DNA from 3 places in the Marinifilum fragile genome. Region 3 is predicted to be linked to each of the others. Evidence: riboswitches for the same ligand, from Rfam matches in the RefSeq annotation. Region 3 holds a riboswitch; each other region holds the start of a gene.
The links. A riboswitch is a leader RNA that binds a small molecule or an ion and turns the genes downstream of it on or off. The one in region 3 is predicted to bind cobalamin.
Positions count from the first base shown of each region.

Region 1 (7,226 bases), 1.3 Mb from region 3:
TACCGTGATGTGATTGGGGAACTGGATGTGATTCAGAACTTTGACCCGGAAGAACTTAGGAAATTTTACCACGAGTGGTATCGGACGGATTTACAGGCGGTTGCTATTGTTGGAGATATTGATGTGGATGCAATGGAGCAACGTGTGATTGAGCTGTTTTCTGCTATACCTGCCATTGAGAATCCCAAAGAGCGTAAGGCTGTGATCATTCCGGATAACCAGGAACCAATGTATGTTCAGGTAACAGATAAAGAGTATAAAAACGTTAATATCAATCTGAAAATAAGGCATAAAAAAAGCAAGGATAACACCATGCAGAGTCTTCGGGACTCATATGTAAATAGCTTTTTTAATGCTTTAATGAAAGGGCGTTACAAAGAATTGGTATTAAGAGGAAAAGTACCTTTCTTATCGGCAAGTGCAGGCTATGGTCCTCTTGAAAGAGACTATAGTACTTTTGATGTGTACGCAGTTGCTAATATAGGGAAAGAGTCGGAGGCGTTTGAAGCAGCTTACACAGAGTTGCAGCGGGTTATTCAGCATGGCTTTACCAACGAAGAGTTGGAACGTTTGAAAGTCAATACTCTGGTTGCTGTCGAAAACAATTATAAAAAACGAAACGGAATTAGCTCTGATGGCTACTGTAAAGCCATTAAAAGAGCGTATTTGGAAGGTCAGGCTGTTTCTGATGCAAAGTTCAAATACCTTTTTGCCAAAGAGATTATTCCTGGTATTACGGTGGAGGAAGTATCTGCTGTGGCCTCAAAATATTTGAGTGACATCAACCGGGCTTATGTGGTGACCGGTCCCGATAAAGGGGCGGATTCTTTACCTACACAAGAGGAGATTGAAGCCATAATAGCAAAAGTGGAACAAAGCACTATTGAGCCTTATGTGGATAACACGCCTGTGGATGCTCCATTAATGAGCACCACTCCAATACCGGGTAAAGTTGTTAGTGAGAAGACTATTGACGCGTTTAAAGCCCAGGAATGGACCCTTTCAAATGGCGCTAAGGTGGTCTTTAAGCAAGTTAACAATAAGACCAATAAGGTTATCCTCAAGGCGGTCAGCAAGGGAGGAAAGTCGTTATATGATGTGAAAGATATACCATCATTCAGAGCTGCTTCAGCATTTGTATCTGGTTTTGGTATTGGTGCTCACGATCCTATCCAGTTTAAGAAGATTACTGCTGGTAAAACACCCTCGTGTGGCTTTAAGTTCGGAGAATATGAGGAATCTGTTTCAGCCAGTACGATGGTTAAGGATTTGGAAACTATGTTACAGTTAGTCTATATGCGTTTTGAAGAGCCACGCTTTGACCGTAATGCTTATGATCAACTCATGGAACGCAATTATTACAACATTAATAATAAGGTGGAAACGGCTAAAGATCTCATGAGGGATACCTTGACCATCCTTAGCAATAATGGTGATCCACGCTTGTTAGCATTTGACAAATACTACTTAGAACAGATGGATTTCGAACGTATGAAGGAGATCTATTTCGAGCGTCTATCTAATGCGGCAGATTTCACATTCTTCATTATCGGTGATGTAGATGCCGAAACACTTAAACCACTGGTGGAGGAGTATATTGGAGCCATTAATTCAACTGGTGAAGTTGAAGAGTGGGTGGATAATGGAGACTATTTTCCGAAAGGGAAACATGAGCACCGCATTTATCTGCCAATGACAGAGCCAAAAGCTACTGTTGATTTGAAGATGAGAGCTGATGCTGATTATTCAAGAGAAACAATCATTTACCACAACATATTGGGTTCTGTACTTAACCTTCGCTTTACCGAAAATATTCGTGAGAAGGAAGGAGGAACCTATGGTGTCAATGTACGTCCTACAGGCTCTCGTATTCCTGAAATGAACCTGGGATTAGAGATACGCTTTGATTGTGATCCTGCAAAGGCAGATCATTTAAAAGAGTTGGTATATAAAGAGCTAAAACAGGTTCAGAAATCAGTGCTTCAGTCCGATTTGGATAAGGTGGTTTTGAATATGAAAAAGAATAACCGCAAAGCTCTGATGAATAACAATTATTGGTTATCTGTATTGACTAAGTTTTACGAAACGGGAGAAAACAGAATGTCGCCCGAATATTTCGACAATGTGATTAATAATGTGACCACAAAAGAAATTGCTAAAGCAGCTAAGAAATTCCTAAAAAAGGCTGATATATTGGATATAATGTTTTTGCCGGAGACTAAATAAATGAAAAGCTTGCTTTAAATATAGTTGTAGTGAAAAAACAAAGAACTGAACAAGCTTACTTTTTTAATAAAGAGGCAAAGTAGGGAATGGTTATTATCAGAGAATTAATTAAACATCAGTAAAGAGGAGTTGATTTATGAGGCTATGCAATGTCATTTAAATGATGGTAATCGTAGTTCGGCTAAAAGTTAAACTAGCTCTATTTATTTTGGTGTAGTATTAAATATTAAGAATGAGAAATTTATTATTATTAGTAGTTGTTTGTTGTTTTTTTTCATGCAACAAAGAATCAATTAGAATTTCAGGTAAAATTGAGGGTGTAGGTGATTCTAAAATAGAATTAAAGCTGAATACCAAAAGCGAGAAATCAAAAACAATCTTATCGGATGTTCAACTTAAAGACGGGGCGTTTGATGCATTTATTGAAAATGTAAAACCACCTTTTAAGATGACATTGGTAGTTGATGCAGAGAAAGAATATGATATCTGGATATTTCGTTATGGGAAGTTTAATTTTGAGATAGATAAAAAAGAATTGGTTATTGTTAATAATTCTTTTGAGAATACAGAATACGATCGGATTTTAAGAAAATATCAAAAAGCTTACATGGACAGTTTAGCAGAAAAAATTAGTTGGGTGCAAACTCACAAATCCGAAGAGAATTTATGTGAAGAGGATGAAGGTAAACTGTTTAAATATCGTAAAGAAATAAAGAAGGCTGTTACTCTTCGTAAAAAATCAATTCTAAGTACTTACAGAAAAGAACCTCAAAATCCGATTGCTATGGCTTTGATATTTGATGAATTTGAAAACTTAACATCATGGCAGAAGGAAGAGTGTTTGAAAAATGCAAGTAAGTATTTTTCTGATTGTGCAGTCAATTGGCAATTGAAAAATTAAACAGATTAGAAAAAAGAGCTGGTCTCAAAAGTAGTGGAGCGTTGGGGATTTGAAAAATCTTATAGATATCTCTCCAAATATAAAATCTTTATTAGGCAGCCTCTTCATAAAGTCTGTAATGTATTGAAATATTTATTAGAAAATGATATTCTAACTAAGTTAACTGGTTATGTTTGAATAGCCATGAATGAGAGCAGAGGTAAAACGAATAATTTCCCATGCACATTTATCAATTCGTTCTCTGCTCTCAAACTCTAATAAAATTGTTGAAATTAAGAGATATATGGGTTGGGTTTAAGTCCTTCCCGAAGAGAAAGGATAAAAGCCGTTTCAGAAATGAAACGGCTTTTTTATGCAATAAACTTTCCTGCTGAAAAGCACACTTGCCAGTAAGAAAATAATATATACTTTTGCGACAGTAATGGTTCTAGTTGCATCTTCATGTGCAATAGGATTAAAAGGGAATGCAGTGAAAATCTGCAACAGTTCCCGCTGCTGTAAGTCTGGTTCCAGAGTTTTGGGATCGCGGTTTTTATACTACAGCCACTGTTCGATTTTAGATTGAATGGGAAGGCATAAAAATCAGGATAAGTCAGAAGACCTGCCATCACAACGATTAAACATTTTGCTTCCGGGACAGAAGTTTATGTTTGGGACTTATTGGTTTTAATGTTCTGAATTATTCTCGTCGTTCATAAGGATTGCAAAGTGAAGTTATTAATGTTTTAATATCTTGCTATGCAAAAGATTTATGTTGTAGCTATTATGCTACTGATTTCAGTGACTTTCGTTAATGCACAGAATGCTGTGCTAAAAGGGGTGGTAACCCAAAAAAGTAACCAACAAGCAATGCCTGGTGCTAGTGTATATTTCTCAGGCACTACTACAGGTACAGCGACAAATAACAAAGGCGAATACCAGATTAAGAATTTAGCACCAGGGGATTACGATTTGGTTGTATCCTTTTCGGGATATAGTCGTCAAAAGCAGAAAATCACCATTAAGGAAGGTGTCAATGTTCTAAATTTTACAATGATAGAATCCAAAAGTCAGTTGGGAGAAATTGTTGTAACTGGAACTGGTACCGCGCATCATTTAAAAACAGCTCCGGTTCAAACTGAATTGATTAATAAAAAAGCCATTGCAAGTGCAGGAGCTTCAGATTTTAACGAGTTGATGATGAATGTAAGTCCATCATTTGATTTTAATCCAGGAACAATGGGAGCCATGATGACCATTAATGGTTTGGGAAATGACTTTATTCTTGTGCTTGTTGATGGCAAACGTATGTATGGAGATGTTGGTGGAAATACCGATCTAAATAGAATTAATCCTGATGATGTTGAGCGTATTGAAGTATTAAAAGGTGCATCTTCTTTACTATATGGATCGGATGCTATTGCTGGTGTTGTAAATATCATTACAAAAAAATCAAAACAAAAGGTAAATGTTTCCAATACGAGTCGTATTCGCGAATATCGGACTTATCAACAAAGCAATACGGTTGATCTTAACCTGGGTAAGTTCTCATGGAATGGAAATTTTAACCACAAAAGAAGCGATGGATGGAAATTAAGTCCTTTTGAAATCAAAAAAGGACAACTGATTGAAACGGATAAAAGAGCACAATATGAGTACAACGATTTTACTTTCGCTCAAACTTTAAAATTTCGTGCCACTAGGAAATTGGAGGTTTATGCCGGAAATTCATTTTTCAAAAAGCATGTTATAAGACCTACTTCTATTTATAAATATGGTTATTTCTATACCGATAAGTCTTTTGAAGCAGGAGCCAAGTATTTATTAAATAAAAAAGATTACGTATCCGTTGACTATAACTTTGATCAGTACAGATATTATTATCGATACAATCAAGATTACAAGAGTTATAAGAAAAGTGATAAAGACATTCAGAATGATCAAAGAATGAGCAATTTTAGAATGAAATATGTAAATGTCATTTCTAAAAATAACACTCTTACTTTAGGTGCAGATTATCTGAGAGAGAAAATGGTATCTGAAGATCGTTTGGTAAACGGAAAGGCTGAGGCCAAAACAATAGCTTTATATGCTCAAGAAGAAATCAAGTTGCTTGAAAAACTTCAGTTGGTAGCAGGAACCCGTTACGTAAAGCACAATGAATTTGGTAGTGCTTTTACTCCAAAAGTATCTTTACTTTACAAGCTAGATCATTTTAATTTCCGTGGGACTTATGGATATGGATTTAAAGCTCCTACTGTAAAAGAATTGTATTACGCCTACGAAAAAGGAGGAACTCTTTATTTAGGTAATGAAGATTTGGATCCTCAGAAATCGCAATATTCTTCATTAGGTGTAGAGTTTCATAATGATTTCCTTTCGGCAAGCATTACAGGATACATCAATAATGTAGATGATTTGATCGCATATGAGACTATTGATATTGAACCTGGTGATGCAGAAAATGAAATCACAAGAAGACTCAAACATTACAATGTTGAGGAGTCGAAATCTCAAGGGATTGATTTCTTGCTGAACGCAAAATTAGGAGCGGGTTTTACGCTCGGAGGTGGATACAGCTATGTTGATGCCAATGATGAAACCACAGGTGAAAAATTGGATGGAGTTGCAGAAAATTATGGAAATGTTCGTTTGACTTACGATCGTTCATGGAAGAATTATTCGTTTAGCGCAACGATTCTGGGACGTATTCAGGATGAAAAGTCATATGATAATGGAGAAGATAATGCCAAAGGATACGATATCTGGAAGCTAACTACTAATCACAAATTTTTAAATCTAGGCTCATTCATTTTAGAAGCTCAACTTGGAGTTGATAACATTTTCGACCATGTAGATGATAGTCCTTATGGCTCTCATTACGGAACCATTAATCCTGGGCGCACATTTTTCGCTGGTATTACAATCAATTTTGCTAAATAGTTTTGAAAGGATTCAATAAATATCTCATTCAAATCCATAACATATCAGGTTCATTACTGAGCCTGATGTTTGTGGTTTGGTTCATTTCTGGAATCGTTCTGATTTTCGATGGTTTTCCTCATGCTTCTCGCAAAGATCGATTTTTGCACCTTGCCGAGTTTAAAAAGCAGGATTTTGAAGAATTGCAAGCTCCTCCAACATCCTTTAAGGGAAAAGTATCACTGGAATTGTGCGATGGCAAAGCCGTTTATCGTGTGAAATCAGGAAAAAAAGCTCAGAAAACTTATGATGCAAAAAGTTTAGAGCCAATTAATTCCTTTGATGAAGAACATGCCAAAACAATATCTGCATCATTTAATGGATATCCTGTAAAAGATTTGGAAAAAATTGGTGAATTGGATGATTGGATGCCATGGTCTTACTATAAACCTTTGCTCCCATTTTACAAGTGTAGAATGAGTGATCCAGCTCATACCGTTCTCTATGTTTCAGAAAAAACGGGTGAGATTGTACAGGAAACCAATAGAAGATCCAGGTGGAGTGCGCGATTTGGAGCAATTCCGCATTGGATTTACTTTAAAAAACTTCGCTTGGCAAAAGATTCCTGGCGATTGGTAATTATCATTCTTTCATCTTTCGGGATTTTAATGTCAATTACAGGCATTTATGCTGGTTTTGTTCGACTTCGAAAGAGAAAAGAAAAGGGAATTAGTCCATACAAGAAGTTTTGGTACAAGTGGCATCACCTAGCGGGATTCTTTTTTGGACTCTTTGTGTTTACTTTTATTTTGAGTGGATTGGTCTCTGTTACTTCAATCCCCGACTGGATGGTTGGGGTAAATTCTAAAGAGAAGGTTGACATTGAATGGAATCAAAAGTTAGAGTTATCGGGACATAAAAACACATTGCCAAGCGAAATTTTCACAGCTCTTAAAAATAAGGAAGGTGTTCGCAAAATTGAGTGGAAAACCGTTTTAAACACTCCTCAATTCAGAGTTTATTATGACGATTATCAAAAATCTGAGATTTACACTTTAGATGATGATAAAGTGATTCCGCAAAAGAAATTTAGTTTAGCGGATATCAAACAACAGTCTGAAAAGAAATTCAAGAATACTTTATTTTCTGTGGTTGAGCAGCAAAATTACGACAATTATTACTCTGGATCAGCCATGTA
Region 1 covers NZ_OY781962.1:3,419,694-3,426,919, reverse strand. Annotated here, with positions in the region: gene ACKPCA_RS13660 (M16 family metallopeptidase) at 1-2,226, shown strand, start outside; gene ACKPCA_RS13655 (DUF4369 domain-containing protein) at 2,459-3,127, shown strand; cobalamin riboswitch at 3,533-3,750, shown strand; gene ACKPCA_RS13650 (TonB-dependent receptor) at 3,866-6,049, shown strand; gene ACKPCA_RS13645 (PepSY domain-containing protein) at 6,052-7,226, shown strand, end outside.
Region 1: it holds a riboswitch for cobalamin, as region 3 does, so the genes downstream of both, ACKPCA_RS13650 (TonB-dependent receptor) here and ACKPCA_RS08565 (ABC transporter substrate-binding protein) in region 3, are expected to answer to the same signal.

Region 2 (7,226 bases), 620 kb from region 3:
TTGTCGATTCCTGCAGTGATTCGAATTTTATAGTTCTCCCATTTGTTAATGCTTAGGTTCGAAGAGAGTTTCCAAACTTGGTAAGCATCTGCATAGCTTCTCTCCAAATCTTCTTCCAAATAGAAACGATCCGATTTGTAAACGCCAGACAAGTTGATGTTTAGCTTGCTATTCGTCCATCTTTGATTATAGGATAGCTTCCATGTGGCACTATGTTCTGATATGCCATTTAATCTGATATCCTGAGTTAGGTTTTTTGCACTTACATAGCTATAACTCCCGTTGAATAACAGTCGAGAAAATACAGGAAAACTAAAATGCCAATCAGCTCCTAAAGTTCTGGCATCATCTATATTGTAACGCTTTTTGGTTTCCTCTATACCTCTTCGTGCATGATCGTATGTTGTAGGAATAATTTTATAATCGATCTTGTCGTAGATTCTATTTAGATATACGTTTAATCCTGTTTTAAACTTATTAGCCTTGAATTCAGTTGATAATGCAAGATAATGTGATTTCTGAGCTTTCAAGTTTTCATTACCAAGGTATAGGCGATACATGCCCATACGGTTGCTTTCGTAATAATAGTATAACTCTTTTAAGGTAGGACTTTTAAAGCCATTGGAGTAGGTGAACCTATGAGTGAATTTAGATTCTTTGTACATCATGGTCAGCTTTGGGGTTGCTGAGAAACCGGTTTTATCGTGGTATAGTGTTCTAAGACCTGCAACCAAATCTAATTTGCCACTTAATTTTATTTCATCCTGAACATACAATGAGTAAGTATAGGCATCAACTTTAGGTGTGGTTAACCTGTATTCCGCTTCAAGGTATTCGCCTTTAATTTCAGTGCCAAAACTTAGTTTGTTCTTGTCGTCGATATTAAAAATGCCTTTCACTTGTGAGATTACATTTATCTCATCCGAATTTTTAAATCGATCGCCCGGATAATAGGTCTTCTTGATTACATCGGTGCTGGTAATATAGGTTTCGTTGTATTTGTATGGATATTCGGTGTAATACAAGTAGTTGTTTGCATCAAAATTGAAACTCAGGTAATTTTTGTGTTTCAATTTATACTTTCCGCCTAGCGAAATAGCTCTGTTGTTGTAATAGTAATTGTGCATTTGAGCTTTGAATGGGAAGTACAAAGTCTTTTCATACCAGGACAAGTCCATGTTAAAACTCAACTTTTTGTTCATTTCGTACTCTAAAAATTGGCTAATGGTATAAGATTTACTTTTGTTTACTGGTTTGTAGTAGGTATGAATCAGGTATGGCAAATCGTGATTGGATTCCCATTTGTTATTAAATTTCAAAGAATTCAATTGGTATCCAGCCTTTTGTTTGTGGTTAAAAGTAGTTTTACCAGATAGTTTTCCTTTACTAAATGTGAAGGAATTTAGCTGTTTGAAATCTCCATAAGCACCCAGGCGAGAACTACTACTTGCTGATAATTTACCTTTTACTTTTTTGGTGATGATATTGACCACTCCAGCTATAGCATCGGATCCGTATAGGGTAGAGGAAGCACCTTTTACCACCTCAATTTGCTCAATATCGGCTGAGTTAATTCTATTTAAATCAGCATATCCGCCAACCCCACCTGTTAGTCGTTTGCCATTCAAAAGGATCAACACGTAATCTTTACCCAAACCATTAATTTTGATATTGGAACCCATCGAACTAGTGGTATAGTCAATAGAGGAGGAGATACCCGAAATGATTTCCTCTACATTTCTCCCTGAGATATCAGCAATGTCTTCTTTTGTAATGATTTCGGTTTGAACAGGCACATTATCAATTTTATAATGTGTTCCTGTACCAGTTACAACTATTGGAGAGATGGTAAAAGATTTTGGCTGAAGCCCAATATCGAAACTTTGGGAAGCGCTTAACTCAATTTCTTGACAGAATTTTTCGTATCCAAGAACTGAAACACATAGATGATATTTGCCTTTTGCTACATTGGTTAACTCATACTGCCCATCTTTTTGTGTAGTTGTTGTATTCAAACTATCGAGGTAAACGAAAGCAAAATCGATTCCCTCTTTGGTGTTTTTGTTGTACACCTTGCCATTAAGGCTAAATTTTTGTGAGAATGCAGTGAAACATACTACCTGCATTAACAACATGCAAAAAATCTTATGCATAGTAAAAATATACTAATGCATTCCTGGAATATGTGAGATGAATGAAATCAGAAAATATACTCAAATCATCATTAACTTCTTTTCCCGGAAGCAATAATTAAACAATATCTCCTGGCAGGTTTCCTGACTTTCCCGATTCTCAACTCCTTCCCATCCCTATAGAACAGTGGATTTTGACTGTTGAGAACGAATTAATATCATAGGATATTAACGAGATTTACAGTAGCGGGTACTGTTCCGGATTTACACCGGATTCCCTTTTAACTCCATTCGCTGAATGCAAACAGAGCACCAAAAGCTTTGCAAATGTATTCTTTTTTATTGATTATAAAATAAAGGGAATTGCTTTTGCTGTATGTTAATTAACAGGTTTGAATTTGGAAAATATATATTGCTGCAATAAGTTTTTGTTAATCAATGTCTTTCGGTATTGTATTAATTGCCAGTTTAATTGAGGGTAAATTGTTTATTCTTATATGATCATATGTTATCTATCTAATTTTGAATCCTTTTAAGCTTCTTATTTGTAAAATTTATCGAAATTCATTTCTAATTCATTCTATATATTACTTTTGTACTCTATTTCTGAAATGACATCATTTCATATTTGTAAATATTTGCTTATTAATAAGTTTTGTGCTTTTAAAAATCTGGAATTAATGAATTTTCGTAACAAATCCATCATCTTTATAGGAGCGGTTATCATTTTGGCATTTGGTGCGGTAGCTTATTTGATTGGGGATAAAATGACCATTACCGCCCGTAAAATGAGCGTGGATCTGGCTTTATCGAAAGCACAAAATAGTTTTTTGATTGTAAAAAGAGAATTGGATGAAAGCATTTTGCGTACAAAAATGCTAGCCGAATCGATAGAAGAAACTATCGATATGAACACGAAGGAATCCGCGCTAATTAATAATGCGCTGATCACCAAACTGAAGTTGAGAAACGAAATTAATGCAGTTTGGTACATTCCTATTGATTCATTAAATAGAAGAAATGATCAGATAGATTCTTCTTTCTACCAATCTGATTTGAATCTAATACACAATCAATTGGCGATTCAATTTCTGCAAAGTAAAAATGAGAACATATCTGTCCCTTATCAGGGATCCGATGATCGTTTAATAAGTTCTATTCTGGTTCCGGTTGAACGTAGCAATCGTATTATTGGGGTGTTGGGTGCTGATCTGGATCTGTATCGATTTCAGCAACATTTTTACGATAATGAAGATTTGGGAAGAGCCTATGTAAGTATTATTTCCGAACAAGGATTCTGTATATCACATCCCGAGGAAAGTTTTATTGGTAAAAGTATTGATCATTTGAATGATGCAGATGGGATACGAGAGGTGTTGGCAAGTGGTAAAAAAATGCACAGCGAAGTTCATTCTCAATTTCTTCAAGTACCTGTTATTAGGGTATATCAACCTGTTACTATTGGAGAAACCAATACCAATTGGCTAATTACAGTAAGTGTACCACTTTTCAACGTAAAAGAAACGGTGCAAGCCACACGAAATTCAACCATATTAATTGGATTGGTCCTGGCTCTTTTATTGATGGTTTTTCTTTATTTTTCTCAGCGTCGTTGGCTTTATGAATCAACTAAAAGGAGAAGAGCGGAAAGAAGACACATGAACGAGGTAAGTAAATTATCTTCCATTATGGAGAGTACCGATCAAATTATGATTTTTTCGGTGGGAAGAGATTACCAGTATACTAGTTTTAATTCGGTGCATAAAGAGGAGGTTCTTAAATTTGAAAACGAACTTATAAAAGAGGGGAAGAATATTTTGGATGCTTATTATGGTGATTTTCGCATCAAAATGAAAAAGTATCTGGATAGAGCATTGGGAGGAGAGCATTTCTTGGTAGAATATCAACGTCATGGAATAGATTACCAGCAGATATTCAATGCCATATCCGATTCAGAAGGTAGGGTTGTCGGTGTAGCAAGTTTTAAACTGGATATCAGTGAAACTTTACAATTGAGAAAAAAAGCACAGGAGGAAGAAGAGGAGAAGGTAAAAGCACAGTTAAAGAATATCAAAAATCAAATTAACCCACATTTCTTATTCAATTCCTTAAATTCACTGTATGCCTTGGTGGATGGGGAGCCTAAGTTGGCTCGTAAATTTATTGTGAGTTTATCAAAGGTATACCGATATCTGTTAGACAGTAATAACAGTAATTTGATTCAATTGAAACAGGAAATGGATTTTATAAAGCAATACGTTTTTTTACAAAGGATACGTTTTGGAGAAAATTTAATACTGGAATACGATATCCCTGAGGATGCAATGCAATATAAACTACCATCTGTAAGTATTCAATCATTGGTTGAAAATGCCATTAAACACAATGTTATTACCAGCGATAAGCCACTAACCATTCGTATAAAGATTACTGATGACAATTGTATTTTGGTTGAAAACCCTTATCAGCCGCGTACCGATTTAAATCATTCGCCAGGTACAGGATTAAAGAACCTTGATGCTTTGTATACTTTTTTGGGCGATAGAAAACCATATTATGGCATAGAGCAGAACCATTTTATTGCAAAGTTGCCTCTGTTTTAGCAAAACACTTTATTGCCTGCAATCCATTCACACCATTTTTTTTGTCTTTCACTCCCTAATATTTCTGATTCACTCCTTTCTTTTTCCTTGTGAGTTTGAAATAATTCATTTTTGTTCCGAATTCTTGCTTTGAGCTGCCATAGCAGTAGCAATAATTAATGCGAAACAACAAATATGAGGAGATTGTTTGGATCTCTTTGAAACAAATCATTATAAATGAATTTAAATACAATTACACCTACTAAGTCGATTGGGAAACTGATGATAATAGCATGCATTCTGGGGGGTATGCATGCGAATTCCATAGCATCAGAAACTCATTCGATTTCTCCTGAAGAAGGAATCTTTAATTTTTGGAAAAAGAAGAAAAAAGAAACAGAAGTAGATTCTACCACAAATAAAGAATCGAAATCTGATTTAAAAGCTTTTGAAGAAGTAATCACTTCTGATGCTCAAACAAAATTGGGTGTTATTAACATTCATCGAGTAAAGAAAGATTACTATTTCGAAATTCCTGATTCTTTAATGGGACGCGATTTTCTTTTGGTGAATAAAATTTCAAAGGTTCCTTCTCAGGTGAACGAATTGGGCTTGAACAAAGGAATCAATTATCAAAACCTATTAATTCGTTTTGAAGCAGATACCATTCAAGAGAAAATTTGGGTTAAAACTTACCATCCTTATTACGAGGGAAAAGAAGGTGATGCGATTACTCAATCGGTAAAAGACAATTACATTCCTTCAATCAGAGAAGCTTTCGATTTGGCTTGTATTGGAAAAGATTCTACATCCTATGTTTTTAAAGTAAACAAGGTATTTGATGGATCGGAAAAGAGTTTGAATGATTTGTTTGGTGTTTTAGGAATGCCAGGTAGTGCCATAAAGTCATTGTCCAAAATTAGTGCAGCTAAAAGTTTTCCTGAAAATGTGATCATGAAATCACTTTTGACCACTAAAGCAGAAGGGATTACCGTTTCGATAGAGGTGACTTCTAATATTGTACTGTTGGCTGAAGAACCAATGAAACCTCGTTTTGCAGATCGGAGAATCGGTTACTTTACTACAAAGCATTTCTATTATAAGGATTCTCAGCAAGCAGTTGAAAATCGCGAATTTGTAAACCGTTGGAGACTGGAACCTAAAAAAGAGGATGTAGAAAAGTATTTGGCTGGTGAATTGGTAGAACCTAAAAAGCCAATTGTATACTATATTGATCCGTCAACTCCGCCACAATGGAGACAAGCCATTAAAGATGGAATTACGGATTGGCAAGCAGCTTTCGAACAAGCAGGCTTCAGGAATGCAATTATAGCCAAAGATGCTCCAGTGGATGATCCTGATTTTGATGGTGATGATGTTCGTTTCTCAATGATTACTTATGCAGCATCGAGCCAGGCGAATGCCATGGGACCATCTGTTGTAGACCCGCGTTCGGGTGAAATTATTGAAGCAGATGTAATCTGGTGGCACAATGTGATGACCGCTCTTCATTCATGGATTAGAATTCAAACAGGAAGCATTGATCCTAAAGCCAGAGACAACAAATTTACAGATGAACATATGGCTCATGCCATTCGTTTTGTTTCTTCTCACGAAATAGGTCACACTCTTGGATTGATGCACAATATGGGAGCTTCCTATGCTTTCCCGGTTGATTCGTTAAGATCAAAAACGTTTACCCAAAGAATGGGGGGTACTGCACCATCTATCATGGACTATGCACGTTTCAATTACGTAGCTCAACCTAAGGATGGCGTAAAAAACATCACTCCTCAAATTGGGGTATACGACAAATATGCCATTGCATGGGCATATCGTTGGATCGATAAGAATACACCATGGGATGAGTTGCAAGTATTGGGCAATATGATCCGCAAACATGAAGATGATCCTCTGTACCATTATGGACCTCAACAAAGCGGCAAAAATACTGTTGACCCATCAGCACAAAGTGAAGACTTGGGTGACAATTCGATGAAAGCAAGTCGTTATGGGTTAAAAAATTTGAAACGCATTGTTCCTGAAGTAGAAAAATGGACCTATGAAGAAGGTGTAAGCTATGAAAAGGCAGGTAAGATGATGATGGGGGTTATCGGACAATGGTTTACTTATGCCAATCATGTAATTGCAAATATTGGTGGTATCTATTTGGATCAGCCTGTTTATGGTGAAAACAAAGCAGCTTATGCTCATGTAGAAAAAGCCAAGCAAAAGGATGCCGTTCAATACATCATTGAAGAAGTAGTGAAGAATCCAGAATGGATTACCAATGCAGAGATCTACAAAAAAACATATCCAATTCGAGAATCTGTTATCGGAAACATTGAGTATGCTCCAACAACGCTTTTCAGAGATTTAAATTCTCAGCTTTTCTTTTCAATTCTTAAAGATGAGCGATTGCAAAGAATGCTGCAAAACGAAGCGATGAATGGCAACAATGCCTACACCGTAACCAAAATGCTGAGAGATTTTCACAATGGTGTTTTTGCCA
Region 2 covers NZ_OY781962.1:1,544,039-1,551,264, reverse strand. Annotated here, with positions in the region: gene ACKPCA_RS06050 (TonB-dependent receptor) at 1-2,153, opposite strand, end outside; cobalamin riboswitch at 2,250-2,464, opposite strand; gene ACKPCA_RS06045 (histidine kinase) at 2,813-4,735, shown strand; gene ACKPCA_RS06040 (zinc-dependent metalloprotease) at 4,952-7,226, shown strand, end outside.
Region 2: it holds a riboswitch for cobalamin, as region 3 does, so the genes downstream of both, ACKPCA_RS06050 (TonB-dependent receptor) here and ACKPCA_RS08565 (ABC transporter substrate-binding protein) in region 3, are expected to answer to the same signal.

Region 3 (7,226 bases):
TGCGTAGGATTCCTTCTCCGCGAATAAAGTTTGCCTTGTGATCTTTTTCGATATAAGCACCACCTGTATTTTCATTATTATCTTTTAGTGCATCGAAAACTTGAGCTAAACTAAGTTGGTTAGCAAGCAAGCGATTTGGATCTATGGCTACCTCATATTGTTTCTGATTACCCCCCATACTATTGATCTCTACTACACCTGGAACCATAGCCATTTGTCTACGAACAATCCAATCTTGAATGCTACGCAAATCAGTTGGAGAATATTTACTTTCAAATTTTGGATCTACTTCAAGTGTATATTGGTAGATTTCACCTAAACCTGTAGAGATTGGTCCCATAAAAGGCGTTCCAAATCCTTCTGGAATTTGCTCTGCCACTTCGCCTAATTTTTCGCTAACTACCTGGCGTGGAAGGTAAGTTCCTTTATCATCATCGAAAACTACAGTAACAACTGAGAGCCCAAATCTGGAAACTGAGCGAATTTCATTTACTCCTGGAAGGTTTGACATGGCAAGTTCAACAGGATAAGTTACGAATTGCTCAATATCCGTAGTGCCTAAATTAGGAGCAGTTGTAATTACTTGTACTTGATTATTTGTTATATCTGGTACTGCATCTAAAGGTACCTTTTTCATAGACCATAAACCTGCAGCAATTAGTGCAAGAGTAAAAAGTCCTATTATCAGTTTGTTCTGAATAGAATACGAAATTATTTTATCTATCATATTATTTTGTTTAAGTCGGACAATTAATTAAAGTCAGTTCAATTGTGAGTTAACCGAGATGTATAACATTGTGAAAGAATGTAAACTGTCAAGCTGCAGCAAGAGCAGGAGTACACTCGTCTAGTTCACAACATGAACTGACATAAAAGATTGATTCGAAAAATCGAAGTCAGACTTAAACAATAGGAGGGTGGAAACAATCAGGGTGATAGTTTTCCACAAAGTCTTTTTGGAAATTATATTGTTCGGATACTGTTTCCTGAGTAGAAAGGTCAATTGTTGTAAAGTTTACTTTGACCATTAATTGGCAGCAGGTACATGCGCAGAATGGGGAACAGGTATCAATATGATTTTCATTCATGTGATCACTTCCATCAACCAACTCATAGTTTGATTTGTCTTGAGTGAATGCATGGGCATCGTTACAAGGAACTACTGTTAGAAGCAGTGCATAAAGTGATAATATGAAGGTAAACCATTTCATGAGCTAACAAAAGTAGAAGAAAATTGTAAAGTTTTATGTCCTTGAATTTTTTTTAACAGTTTTTTAAGAAACCTTAACAGTTTTCTGTGTCTTAAGAAGAAAGTGAAATGATGGGTAAGAAGGAATGATGTTTTTTTGGGAGTAGCTTGCTTATCCGTTGATCAGTTATGTAATGGGATAGTTGGTTTTTCCGGAAGTGTAAACATCCTAAAATATTGGACAAAAAATAAGTGTATCTCTAACATGAATGGGATACACTTATTAAAAATTTGTGATTCATTGGAATCATCTGGTCACACAACCCACATTGGTCATTATTTTCTGAAGGCATAATTGTATTCTTTGTTGTTTGAAACTAAACGTACTTTGTACTCTCCTTCAGGTAATGCAGTAACATTAAACTTCTTTGAAAAAGTTGGAGCTGATGTATATGATTCTTCGAATACTTCATTTCCTAATTCATCAGTAATTGAAAGGTTGAAAGTCGTATTTTCAAAAGAAAGGTAGCTCACGAACAAGTCGTTGTCTTTAGATCTGAATAAAGTTTTTTCAGCAAGTTCTTTAGCGTCTGTAACTTTAAGTTTTTTTCCTTCAATAACGAACTCTTTTTCAACATTTTCATCTGCACCACTTAGTACAATTTTATAAATACCATCTTCCAAATAAGAAAAGTCAAATAGTTTCTGATCTGTAGTAGCGCTATTTACTTTTTTAGAGTAGTATAGGTTTCCTTCTCTATCGTAGATCTTCATTTTTAAAACCGATTCAGTAGGGTTGATGATAGAAACGATAGACAAATCTGTGTCCAAATACTGATTGATTTTGATGTTACCGGTGGCAAAAGCTGAACTTGCGCCTAAGAATAGTAATGCTCCCAAAACAATTCCTTTAAGATTTACATTTTTTGTTTTCATACAAATAAAATTTAATAATTAAATGTTAATAAAATCAGCTCTTGATATTTCTCTTATGCTGACATTGTAAATCTATGTATTATTCGTAGAAATGATCTAAATAAAATCCTCGAAAAGTGGAGAAATAACAAAAAAATGAACTTATAACGGTTGCGGAAACTCCCGAAATTGTTTGCGTTACACAGATTTAATAAAGAATTTTGTCATTATTAACATGATTTGACCATTTTGCATGTTTATGATAACGTTTACGGAATTTTCGAAAAAGAGGCAAAACGTCATTTTTTAGCTTGAGCTCATAAAAAAGTGATAGAAAAACCTGCTTCGAAAATGCTCATTTGAATCATTAAAATTGCAATCTCGATTCTTTTTGAAAAATTTTATTCTGTGCTAATATGCACTCACAGATTAATATATTTTACCAATCGTTTTGATTGCTTATTGGTATTGAACTATTTTTGGTGCAAAATTTTTAGACAATGAGCTACCAAAACTTAATTGACTTTTCAGTTCATCCTTCTGATGTGGATCGATTCGATAACAAATGGGAGGGATTAAAAGAATATATCAATACAAAAGAATTAGATGGTGTGGAGTTACTAATAGGGTACGATCATCCATCTGATGAAATCCCAAAGGAAGTAGTAAAATCAATTCATTTGCCGTTTTGGGTAACCTGGTTGGATGTTTGGCGAAAAGGAGAGGAAGCTGCAAAATATTATTTCCCGGATGTAAATAATGATTACTTGCAATTTTGTTGTGGAGGAAGAAATGCTTCCGAAATGGTGCAAACGCAAAAGAAGTTGTGGGAGAATGCTAGCCTGTTTAATCCGGCCCATGCAGTTATTCATGCTGCCCATGTTGAGTTGGATCATGCCTTTTCACGTGATTTTACTTATAAGAATACCGAAGTGAGTTCCAACTTGGCAGAGATGCTAAACCGTACGGCACAGGAATTCACCGATGGAGAACCTCCGGTTACTTTGGCTATAGAAAATTTGTGGTGGCCAGGTTTGGATCTGCTATTTCCAGCAGAGGTTGATGATTTTGCAGGAAGGTTAGAGTTCAGCAATTGGAATGTTTTGTTGGATACAGGGCATTTAATGAATACCAATCCCGCTCTGCGTTGTGAGGATGAGGCCATCGATTTTGTTTTGGATAGAATATCAAGATTGTCAAAAGATGTACAAGCCAAAATTAAAAGTTTGCACCTGAATTGCAGTTTGTCGGGAGAGTATCAGTTGAAACAGATACAAAATGGTTTTCCTCAGGATTGGGAAAAACTTACTCATCGCGAAAAATATTCGGCAGCTCGTAAGCATGTTTTGCAAATCGATCAGCATTTGCCTTTTCAATCAGAACGAGTAAAGGAAATCATTGCGGAAGTGCAACCGGAGATTGTAGTTCATGAATTCATTACAAAAGATATGGATGAATTTACAGAGAAACTAGAAGTGCAGCGAAATAATTTAATGTAGGGACACGCATTGCGTGTCCTTTTTTATATCATCTATTTTATACGTTTCCATGTATTATATATGCATCCCGAATAATCTTTTCCTGGAGCAGCCAATTCGAATCCTTCTTTAAATGTGTTTTCGTCCACGATCTCAAAAGTGATTCTTGCCCTAAATCCCTTTGGAACATTTTCTATGGCTTCTGTTTCAAAAACAAATACACCTTCTTTCGAATTATCTAACACAAATTGATTTACATAGCCTTCGATATTAAATTGTCGATAGATGATTTTCTTACGAAATCCATCGAAGCTGATGTATCCTTTATCGATATGTAACTCACCTTCAGGATATTTTTCGCTAGGGTCAAACTTGGTTTCTACATTTAATGTAATATATCGACCATTCATTTCTGTAGTAAAAGATTGCTTTCCAATTCCTTTTCCTGCTTTGCCGGTTGTCTCACTTTTCCAATTACCCATAAAATACTCCAGGCAAGAGAAATGTTCTGGTAGTTTTTGATCTTGTGCCATCCCAATAAGTGGGATGAAAAGCAATGCGAATAGTAGTTTTTTCATACTTGTTGATTTGTATAATTTAGAATGAGAAAGATACCATTTTATTTAATTTCGTTGAGCTATAGTTTGTTTAATTAATTGACATTGCTGGTAATTCTCCGTAAATTCTTGTTTATTTTAAAATAAGGAGGATTTAATAATGGAGTTATCACTTTACGAAAGATTAGGCGGAAGCGATGGGATTACAAAAATTGCTAGTGATACTGTTGACCTACATCTTAAAAATGCCGCAATTGCACCACGCTTTTCCAAGAGCGACATTCCAAGTTTAAAAAAAGGTGCGGCTAACTTTTTCATCATGGGAACAGGTGGCCCAAGTGTATATGAAGGAAAAGATATGTTATCAACTCACAAGGGAATGAATATTAGTGATGTTGAGTTTAATGCAGTTCTTGATGATATATTGCAGGCACTTGAAATGAATGATGTTGGGCAAAAGGAAAAAGAAGAAGTTCTTTTTGTTTTGTATGGTATGAAGAAAGATATTGTGGCAATGTAATACCATATTGAATGTGTTTTTATAAAGAGATTAGATCCGCCTTGGTTTGATCTCTTTTTTTATGAATTCAAGTAATTCCAATTGTTCTAAAACTTATTTTTATTTCCAAAATATTGCATAGCTTTGCAGCAATTGGGTTTCTTGTTTCAAGAATGAAAAGGGAATTTGGTGAAAATCCAAAGCTGTCCCCGCAGCCGTAATACTTTCCTAAGATAGTTAAGTCGGAATACCTGCCTAATTAATGAAACTATTTCGTGACTTCGGGGAACTGAGTAACGGGAGTATAATTTTAAGAATTGTATTTTCTTATCATCCTTCCCCACAATAATTTGTGGAAGAAATGAACTTATTAAAAACGATCGGCCTAAACTTGTTACTTCTGACTGTTTTAGGTTTTGTTGCATGTCAATCAGGAGAGCAAAAAAAGAAGACTTCACAGAATTCAGAATCAGATATTGCTGATAAGGCTTTTTATCATCAAACAAAACTGAAGTATGCAAAGGGATTCGAAATCAATATTCTTGATAATAATTTGAAGGAATTGATTGTTTGGGATCCTTGGAACGAAGGCAAGGTTTTTCAGAAGTATTACCTTAAAAATAGAGGAGATCAATTTGAAGGAAAACTTCCTGATGATGGTTTGATGGTAGAGGTTCCTGTTAAAAGTATTGCGGCACTTTCCAGCACACAAATCGGAATTTTGAAATTCTTGGGCGTAGAGGATAAAATTGTAGCCGTTTCTTTACGTGATAGAATCTACGATGAGGAAATAGACAAGAGAGCTAAGGCTGGTAAAATTCAGGCAGTAGGTCATTCTGAAAGCTTAAATTTCGAAAAGATTGTTGAAATTGATCCAGATTTGGTAATGGTGGCTGGGTTTATGAAGATTACCGATAGAGAAACTAAATTAATGCAAGCTGGATTGCCTGTTGCGTATAATATCGAATGGATGGAATCTTCGCCTTTGGCTCGTGCCGAATGGGCCAAGTTTATCGCTGCCTTTTTTAATAAAGAAGCTGAGGCAGAGAAACATTTCGATGAGGTTGAAAAAAGATACATTGATTTAAAATCAATTGTAACTACCGTTAAAAATAAGCCTACAATTCTTTCAGGATATAATTTTAAAGGCACATGGTATATGCCGGGAGGGCAATCTTATTTGGCTCAATTCCTTAGAGATGGGAAGGCAGATTATTGCTGGTTTTCGGATAGTACGAGCGGGAGTATGCCTTTAAGTTTTGAAACTGTGTTTGATAAACAACATGATGCCGATATTTGGTTTGGTCCTGGACAATGCAAAACAATAAAAGATCTGGAGAATCTGGATGATAGGTATACTTTGTTTGAGTCTTACAAAACAAAGCAAGTATACTGTTATACCAAAAGAATGAAGGAGAGTGGTGCTAATGACTGGTTTGAATCTGGAGTCATTCAGCCTGATGTGGTATTTAAGGACATTATTAAAATTTTACATCCAGACTTGTTGCCGGATTATGAATTGCATTTTTATCAGAAATTGAATTAACAGAACTATGGTTTCTCAGAAAGGTAAAATTGTATCTATTTTATTTGGCGGTTTAAGCCTTATCATCATCACTTTATTGTTGCTAGATCTAATTTTTGGATCGGTAAATATTCCTTTTGAAAAGGTGTTTGCGATATTGGCAGGAAATGAGGTGAAAACTTCGTGGAATTATATTGTTCTTAATTTTAGGTTACCCAAAGCATTAACAGCCATTTTTGTAGGTGCAGGATTATCGGTAACAGGATTAATGATGCAAACATTGTTTAGAAATCCATTAGCAGGCCCTTTTGTTCTGGGAATTAGTTCCGGTGCTAGCCTAGGTGTTGCTTTAATGGTAATGGCCTCGGCAATTGTTCCAGCCTTTTTTGGAGTTGTTTCCGCTTTTTTGGGAAACTGGGCTTTGGTGGTTGCTGCTGTTGCAGGTGCTTCACTTGTGTTTTTGCTGGTAGCGTTAGCCTCAATTCGAATTTCCGATAGTGTCTCATTATTGATTATAGGAATCATGTTCGGAAGTATTACCGGGGCAATCGTAAATATATTGCAATACTTTAGTGAACCTGAACAGATACAGAGTTTTATTGTTTGGACATTTGGTTCCTTGGCGGGTGTGACATGGGTTGAGATGCAGGTAATGGGACCAATTGTATTTGCAGGTTTAATTTTGGCATTTTTCCTGATAAAGCCTATGGATGCATTGCTGTTAGGAGAGAATTATGCTAGAGGAGTAGGAATATCGGTAAATAAAACCAGAATTGCGGTAATCATTAGCACGGCTTTAATCGCAGGAACATTAACTGCATTTACTGGACCGATTGCTTTTGTGGGGGTTGCGGTTCCACATATTGCTCGTTCCATTTTTAGAACAGCAAGTCATAAAGTGTTAATGCCAGCAGTAGTGCTAATTGGAGCTGCAATAATGCTAATTTGTGATATTTTTTCTCAATTGCCAGGCAATCAAAATACATTGCCTATTAATTCCGTGACAGCTTTATTTGGTGGGCCAGTAGTGATTTGGGTAATTATGAGGAGTAGAAATGTAAAA
Region 3 covers NZ_OY781962.1:2,160,172-2,167,397, reverse strand. Annotated here, with positions in the region: gene ACKPCA_RS08595 (CusA/CzcA family heavy metal efflux RND transporter) at 1-727, opposite strand, end outside; gene ACKPCA_RS08590 (DUF6660 family protein) at 903-1,211, opposite strand; gene ACKPCA_RS08585 (hypothetical protein) at 1,526-2,125, opposite strand; gene ACKPCA_RS08580 (apurinic/apyrimidinic endonuclease family protein) at 2,605-3,603, shown strand; gene ACKPCA_RS08575 (hypothetical protein) at 3,636-4,160, opposite strand; gene ACKPCA_RS08570 (group I truncated hemoglobin) at 4,300-4,659, shown strand; cobalamin riboswitch at 4,777-4,911, shown strand; gene ACKPCA_RS08565 (ABC transporter substrate-binding protein) at 5,000-6,184, shown strand; gene ACKPCA_RS08560 (iron ABC transporter permease) at 6,192-7,226, shown strand, end outside.